Regions from separate parts of the Streptomyces sp. NBC_00873 genome, predicted to be linked through region 2. Evidence: riboswitches for the same ligand, from Rfam matches in the RefSeq annotation. Region 2 holds a riboswitch; the other holds the start of a gene.
The links. A riboswitch is a leader RNA that binds a small molecule or an ion and turns the genes downstream of it on or off. The one in region 2 is predicted to bind cobalamin.
Positions count from the first base shown of each region.

Region 1 (3,252 bases), 2.4 Mb from region 2:
AGGCGGGCGACGCGTTCTCGCAGACCAACCCCGCAACCGGCAAACCGCGCGGCGCCCTCGCGCCGGCCGATCCCGGCCAATGGGGTTACGCGACCCTGGCCCTGGGGTCGGCGCTCGCCCTCTTCATGTACCCGCACTCGATCACGGCGACGCTCTCCAGCCGCAGCCGTGAGGTGATCCGGCGGAACACCACGATCCTGCCGCTGTACTCGCTGATGCTGGGCCTGCTGGCCTTGCTCGGCTTCATGGCGATCGCCGCCGGAGTCAAGGTGGAGAACGGACAGTTGGCGATCCCGCAGCTGTTCGAGAACATGTTCCCCGACTGGTTCGCCGGCGTGGCGTTCGCGGCGATCGGCATCGGCGCGCTGGTGCCCGCCGCGATCATGTCGATCGCCGCGGCCAACCTCTTCACCCGGAACATCTACAAGGACTTCCTGAAGCCCGACGCGACCCCGGCCCAGGAGACGAAGGTCTCCAAGCTGGTGTCGCTGCTGGTGAAGGTCGGTGCGCTCGTCTTCGTCCTCACCATGGACAAGACGGTCGCGATCAACTTCCAGCTGCTCGGCGGGATCTGGATCCTGCAGACGTTCCCGGCGCTGGTCGGCGGCCTGTTCACCCGGTGGTTCCACCGCTGGGCGCTGCTCGCGGGCTGGGCGGTCGGCATGGTGTACGGCACGCTCGCCGCGTACGGGGTGGCGAGCCCGACCCAGGCGCACTTCGGCGGCTCCTCGAAGGAGATCCCGGGGATCGGCGAGATCGGCTACATCGGTCTGACGGCGTTCGTGCTGAACGCCGTGGTGACGGTGGTGCTGACGTTCGTCCTGAACGCGGTGAAGGCCCCGGTGGGCATCGACGAGACCTCCCCGGCGGACTACACGGCGGACGCGGGCGACCCGGGTGTCCGGGTGGAACTCCCGTCGGCCAGGCCCGAGTCGAGCCCGTCACCAGACGCGAGCCCGTCCGCCGGCTAGGGCCCTTCGTCTGGATCAGGCCCGATCCGGAAGACAGGCCCTGGTTCCCTCGCCGGACGGGCTGCACCCAGCCGACCATGCTCGGCGCCCACCGGATCCACCATCGACTCGGCTTCGTACGCACGCCGGAACGCGACTCGGATCCCATCGCGGGCCTCGCGCTGCTCACGTACAGCCTGAGCTTCTGAACCGTTGTGACACAACATGTGGGGGCCGCCTCATCGGGCGGCCCCCACATGTATGCTCGTGCTCGCTGTCGCCGCAGGGAAATCCGGTGCGAATCCGGAACTGTCCCGCAACGGTGTGTTCGGTGCCCCTTTGTGCACCCTGAAAGTCCGAGGACCTGCCGACAGCGCGTCCGGCTCGACCGATCCGGACGCCCAGACGTCCGGGCCTCGCGGATGGGCCGGTGGACGCCGCACGCAGTGCTGCCCTCCTTCCTCGGGCATGCCTCCGCGCGGCCGCCCCGCTCCCCCGCCGGCCCCGAGCCGAGCGAGGGAGAGCACCACGTGACCATCGCGCCAGCCGATCCGGCTTCAGTCGCCGAGTCCGCGGGAACCACGAACGACGGACCCGGGACCGCACTGCTGCGGACCCTGACCGACCTCACTGCCGATCTGCCCGACACCGACCCCGGCCGCGTCGCCGCCGCCGCGCTGCGCGGCCGCAACGCCGCGTCGGACGAGGCGGAGTTGCGCGCGCTGGCCACCGAGGCCGCCGCGGGTCTGATCGCCGAGGACCCCGCGTACTCCCGGCTCGCCGCCCGCCTCCTGACCCGCGCCATCGCGGACGAGGCGGCCGGTCAGGGCGCGCTGTCGTTCTCCGCCTCGGTCGCCGTCGGCCACCGCGAGGGTCTGATCGCGGACCGTACGGCCGCGTTCGTGGCGCTCCACGCGGCCCGGCTCGACGCGCTGGTCGAGCAGTCCCTCGCCGACGGCGCCGACGACCGGTTCGGCTACTTCGGGCTGCGGACACTGCACAGCCGCTATCTGCTGCGCCACCCGCTCACCCGCCAGGTCATCGAGACGCCGCAGCACTTCATGCTGCGCGTCGCCGCCGGTCTCGCCGAGGACGAGTCGGCGCGCGCACTGGACGAGGTCGCCGCGCTGTACGGTCTGATGAGCCGCCTCGACTACCTCCCCTCCTCCCCCACACTCTTCAACTCCGGCACCCGTCACCCGCAGATGTCCTCCTGCTATCTGCTGGACTCGCCGCTGGACGAGCTCGACTCCATCTACGACCGCTACCACCAGGTGGCGCGGCTGTCCAAGCACGCGGGCGGCATCGGCCTCTCGTACTCCCGGATCCGCGCCCGCGGTTCGCTGATCCGCGGCACCAACGGGCACTCAAACGGCATCGTGCCGTTCCTGAAGACGCTCGACGCCTCGGTCGCCGCAGTGAACCAGGGCGGCCGCCGCAAGGGCGCCGCCGCCGTCTACCTGGAGACGTGGCACGCGGACATCGAGGAATTCCTGGAGCTGCGCGACAACACGGGCGAGGACCAGCGGCGTACGCACAACCTCAACCTGGCGCACTGGATCCCGGACGAGTTCATGCGCCGGGTCGACGCGGACGGCGACTGGTCGCTGTTCTCCCCCGCCGACGTGCCGGAACTGGTCGACCTGTGGGGCGACGAGTTCGACGCCGCGTACCGGGCAGCCGAGGCCAAGGGCCTGGCCCGCAAGTCGATGCCCGCGCGTGAGCTGTACGGCCGGATGATGCGGACGCTCGCGCAGACCGGTCAGGGCTGGATGACGTTCAAGGACGCCTCCAACCGGACGGCCAACCAGACCGCCGAGCCGGGTCGCGTCGTCCACTCGTCGAACCTGTGCACCGAGATCCTCGAAGTCACCGACGACGGCGAGACCGCCGTCTGCAACCTCGGTTCGGTCAACCTCGGTTCGTTCGTGGCCGACGGCGACATCGACTGGGAGCGGCTGGACTCCACAGTCCGTACCGCCGTGACGTTCCTCGACCGGGTCGTCGACATCAACTTCTACCCGACCGAGCAGGCCGGCCGCTCCAACGCCCGCTGGCGTCCGGTGGGGCTGGGCGCGATGGGGCTCCAGGACGTCTTCTTCCGGCTGCGGCTGCCGTTCGACTCCCCCGAGGCCCGCGCGCTCTCCACGAAGATCTCCGAGCGGATCATGCTCGCCGCGTACGAGGCGTCCTGCGACCTCGCCGAGCGGTCCGGTCCGCTGCCCGCCTGGTCCGAGACGCGCGCCGCCCGCGGCGTGCTGCACCCCGACCACTACGACACCGAGCTGAGCTGGCCGGAGCG
Region 1 covers NZ_CP108803.1:3,305,622-3,308,873, forward strand. Annotated here, with positions in the region: gene mctP (monocarboxylate uptake permease MctP) at 1-971, shown strand, start outside; partial or broken gene OH809_RS14770 (GNAT family N-acetyltransferase) at 1,037-1,159, shown strand; cobalamin riboswitch at 1,199-1,337, shown strand; gene OH809_RS14775 (ribonucleoside-diphosphate reductase subunit alpha) at 1,481-3,252, shown strand, end outside.
Region 1: linked by a shared signal. The riboswitch ahead of OH809_RS14775 (ribonucleoside-diphosphate reductase subunit alpha) and the one ahead of OH809_RS04430 (CbtB-domain containing protein) in region 2 are both predicted to bind cobalamin.

Region 2 (3,252 bases):
TGAACGGCGATGCCGACCTCGACAACATCGCGTCCCAGCACGTCATGGTGGCGGCAGGCATGCGCTTCGTCAGGGCGGACGACCGGGTGAAGCACTTCCTGATCGACTGGTCGGAGGCGTCGGAGGCGTCGGACACAACGGATGCGACGTACGTGGCTGAAGCGACCGACGCGACGGACGCCGCATAAGACGCAGAACCCGCCGGGATGCCCCGGCGGGTTCTGCCGTCATACGGCCGACGAGTCGGCCGGCGCCTCAGCTCGCAGCGGCTGCGGCGTGGGACGTGGTACCGCCCCCGGCCGTCACCGGGCCGGTCTTCGGCACCAGCAGCCGCTCGGTCAGATAGCCGAAGACCAGACCGAAAGTGGTCCACAGCGCGGCCTGAACGGCGAGGGTGGCGAGGCGGAACTCCCACAGCAGACTGGCCGGGAAGTCCTTGCCGACCTCATTGAACGAGGGCAGGAAGGCGTAGGCCAGCCCGATGACGAGCACATAGGCCGCGGACGCGGCAATGGACGCGTTCCAGTTGCCCAGACGGGGAGCCAGCCGCTTGCCGAAGATGACGGCAGCGACGGCCAACAGCACGCTGAGGGCGACCATCAGGAAGAACAGGGCGGTGCGTTGGCCGATCGTGTCGGGATTTCCGACAGCCGGCGGATTGGCCGGGTATTTGAGGAACGGCACGACATACACGGTCAGCAGGGCGCCGAACGCGATCAATGCGGCCGTGGCCCTCGGGCCGAACCTGCCGATGCGGCCGAGGGCGTAGCAGAAGACCAGCGCAGCGATGCCGCCGATCGCCACACCGAAGACCAGGACACCGGTGGCAAGACCCGCGGTGGACTGCATGGTGCGGCTGACGAGTTCCTCGCCGCCGCCGTGGTCGTGGCTGTGAGCCTCTTCGAGCGCGATCGCCGCGTCCACCCGGGATTCACCGAGGAAGTAGGCGACGGCAAGAGCGAGCGCGCCCGCGGCAAGTCCGGCCAGCATGCCGCGGACGAGCAGCGCTCTGACAGATATGGAGTTCATGAGCGGTTCCCCTGAGGTGCGCAGCGTGTCAGTGGCAGGGGAAACCGAGCAGGTGGCGACCGTCGTGAACCCACTCGTGGACACCTTCGCCGGAGATGACAGCGGTGGCACCCTGCTCGGCGCCGACGAAGTACAGGAGGACGAGCATGAAGATGCCGAAGAAGACCGCCCACGGGGCAATGGCCTTCAGCGAGATGGGGGTGATGGCGGGTGTGGCGACGGTTGCGGGGGCAGCAGTCTGTGCCATGGCAGAACCTCCTGAGGGAACACGCGTCCCGATCGTGGTGCCTGAGACGACAGTGCCGGGTCTGACTTCCCGCAGGGGTACGGGTTCACAGTGGCGCGACCGTGCCGGATTCTCACCGGACTTCCGTCACACCGTCGTCATGTTCGTCGCGACCATACCGCCTGCGGGCACGCGCCGCCATGGCGCCATCTGGAGGGCCGGGGGCCCGGATGCCATGGTGTGCTTGGACCGACCGGCAATTGGGGGGTGGGTGAAGGAGCGGGGCTGGGGTGCGTGCATCGCAAGGCCGAGGATTGAGCCATGGCGAATGGGGCCTCCCCTGCTCGAGCGAAGCCGAGAGCTCGGGGAACATGGTGATCGACGACAACACCGCGAGGTGCGTGCCCCAGCCCCGCGACGCCGCCCCCCAATTGCCGGCCGGTCTTACCCGAAAGGCCACAGTTCAGGGAGTTGACACCGGTGTTGACGGCACAAGTGATGTTGATCTCACCGGCGCTCAATGCGGCGCTGCGTGAAGCCCGTTTCGACGGCGACGCCCCGCTCGACGCGTCCGGTGTCCGGCGGGCGCGTGCGGCCGCTGCCGCGGTGCCTGCCGCCGATCGCCGGGTGCGCGGAGCGGACGAGCGGTGCGCCGGGACCGCCGAGGCGCTGGGGCTGCTGTCCGAGACCGAACCAGCCCTGTGCGGCTGGGACTTGGGGCGCTGGAGCGGGCAGCGACTGGCGGAGGTGAGCGAGGCCGAGCCGGAGGCGGTCTCGGTCTGGCTGTCCGGCCCTTCGGCGGCACCGCACGGCGGTGAGTCGCTGCTGGACCTGTGTGCGCGGGTAGGTGGCTGGCTTGACTCGTTGCATCGGGACGGCGCCGGGGACGGCCGCGTGATCGCCGTGGTCGAACCCGCGGTGGTGCGCGCCGCGATCGTGCATGCGCTGGGCCTTCCGCCGCAGGCTTTCTGGCGGTTGGACGTCGCCCCGTTGACACTGACAGAGCTCAGCGGCCGGTCCGGCCGCTGGAACCTGCGCTGTGGGCAGTCCCTGAGCACCGGAACCGACGCCCCGTAACCCGGCGTCGGCCTCCACCGCCGGACCGGCCCGCCCCGCCGGTGACGTCAGGTGACAGCATCCCCGACGACCGGTCGGTCTGCACCTTCCCTCCATGCCGGCACCGTTCGGCCTGCCCCACGACAGGGAGTGGGCTCCCTACCGCGGGGAGGCAGTTAAGGCGAGCGCCCGCGGCCGGACCCCCGCAACGCCGCCATTTACGCGACACCGGGACCAGGGAGGACGAGAAGGGGGCAGCCTACCCACGGCGGCGCCCGCCCGTGGGTCCGCCCACGTACCCCTACCGCTCGAGCAATGTCGACAAATGGTACGTAGACTGGCCAAGGCTTTCGAATCCACCTTCTCTCCGGAAGGGCGACCGACCATGACCGATCAAACGCAGGTGAATCGGCCCGATACCGCCCGCCCGCAATCCGAGGCCACGCACGGAGCAGGACCGCATGGCGGAAACCGCCGAACGGAACCTGGGTCGCGGGGCCGAACCACGATCGCCGACGGCGTGGTGGCGAAGATCGCCGGGCTGGCCGCCCGGGGCGTGCCCGGAGTCCAGGGCATGGGAGGGGGATTCGCCCGCGGTATGGGGGCCGTGCGGGAGAGGGTGCCCGGAGCGGGAAGTCAGTCCGTCACCAGCGGTGTCAAGGTCGAGGTCGGCGAGGTCCAGACGGCGGTCGACCTGTCGATCATCGTCGAATACGGATACTCGATCGTCGAGCTCACGGGCGACGTCCGGACCGAGGTGATCGCCGCCATCGAGCGGATGACCGGTCTGGAGGTCGTGGAGGTCAACATCTTGGTGAGCGACGTGAAGCTTCCCGACGAGGAAGAGGAACAGCAGGTGCCGGAGAGGCGGGTCGCGTAGCGGTTCGCCGGACCGGATCGCGCCTGGTCGAGGTCCACCGGCCGTGACGTCGGCCTGAAAC
Region 2 covers NZ_CP108803.1:935,645-938,896, forward strand. Annotated here, with positions in the region: gene OH809_RS04420 (GNAT family N-acetyltransferase) at 1-188, shown strand, start outside; gene OH809_RS04425 (CbtA family protein) at 256-1,029, opposite strand; gene OH809_RS04430 (CbtB-domain containing protein) at 1,058-1,276, opposite strand; adenosylcobalamin (AdoCbl) riboswitch at 1,280-1,428, opposite strand; gene OH809_RS04435 (histidine phosphatase family protein) at 1,754-2,332, shown strand; gene OH809_RS04440 (Asp23/Gls24 family envelope stress response protein) at 2,697-3,191, shown strand.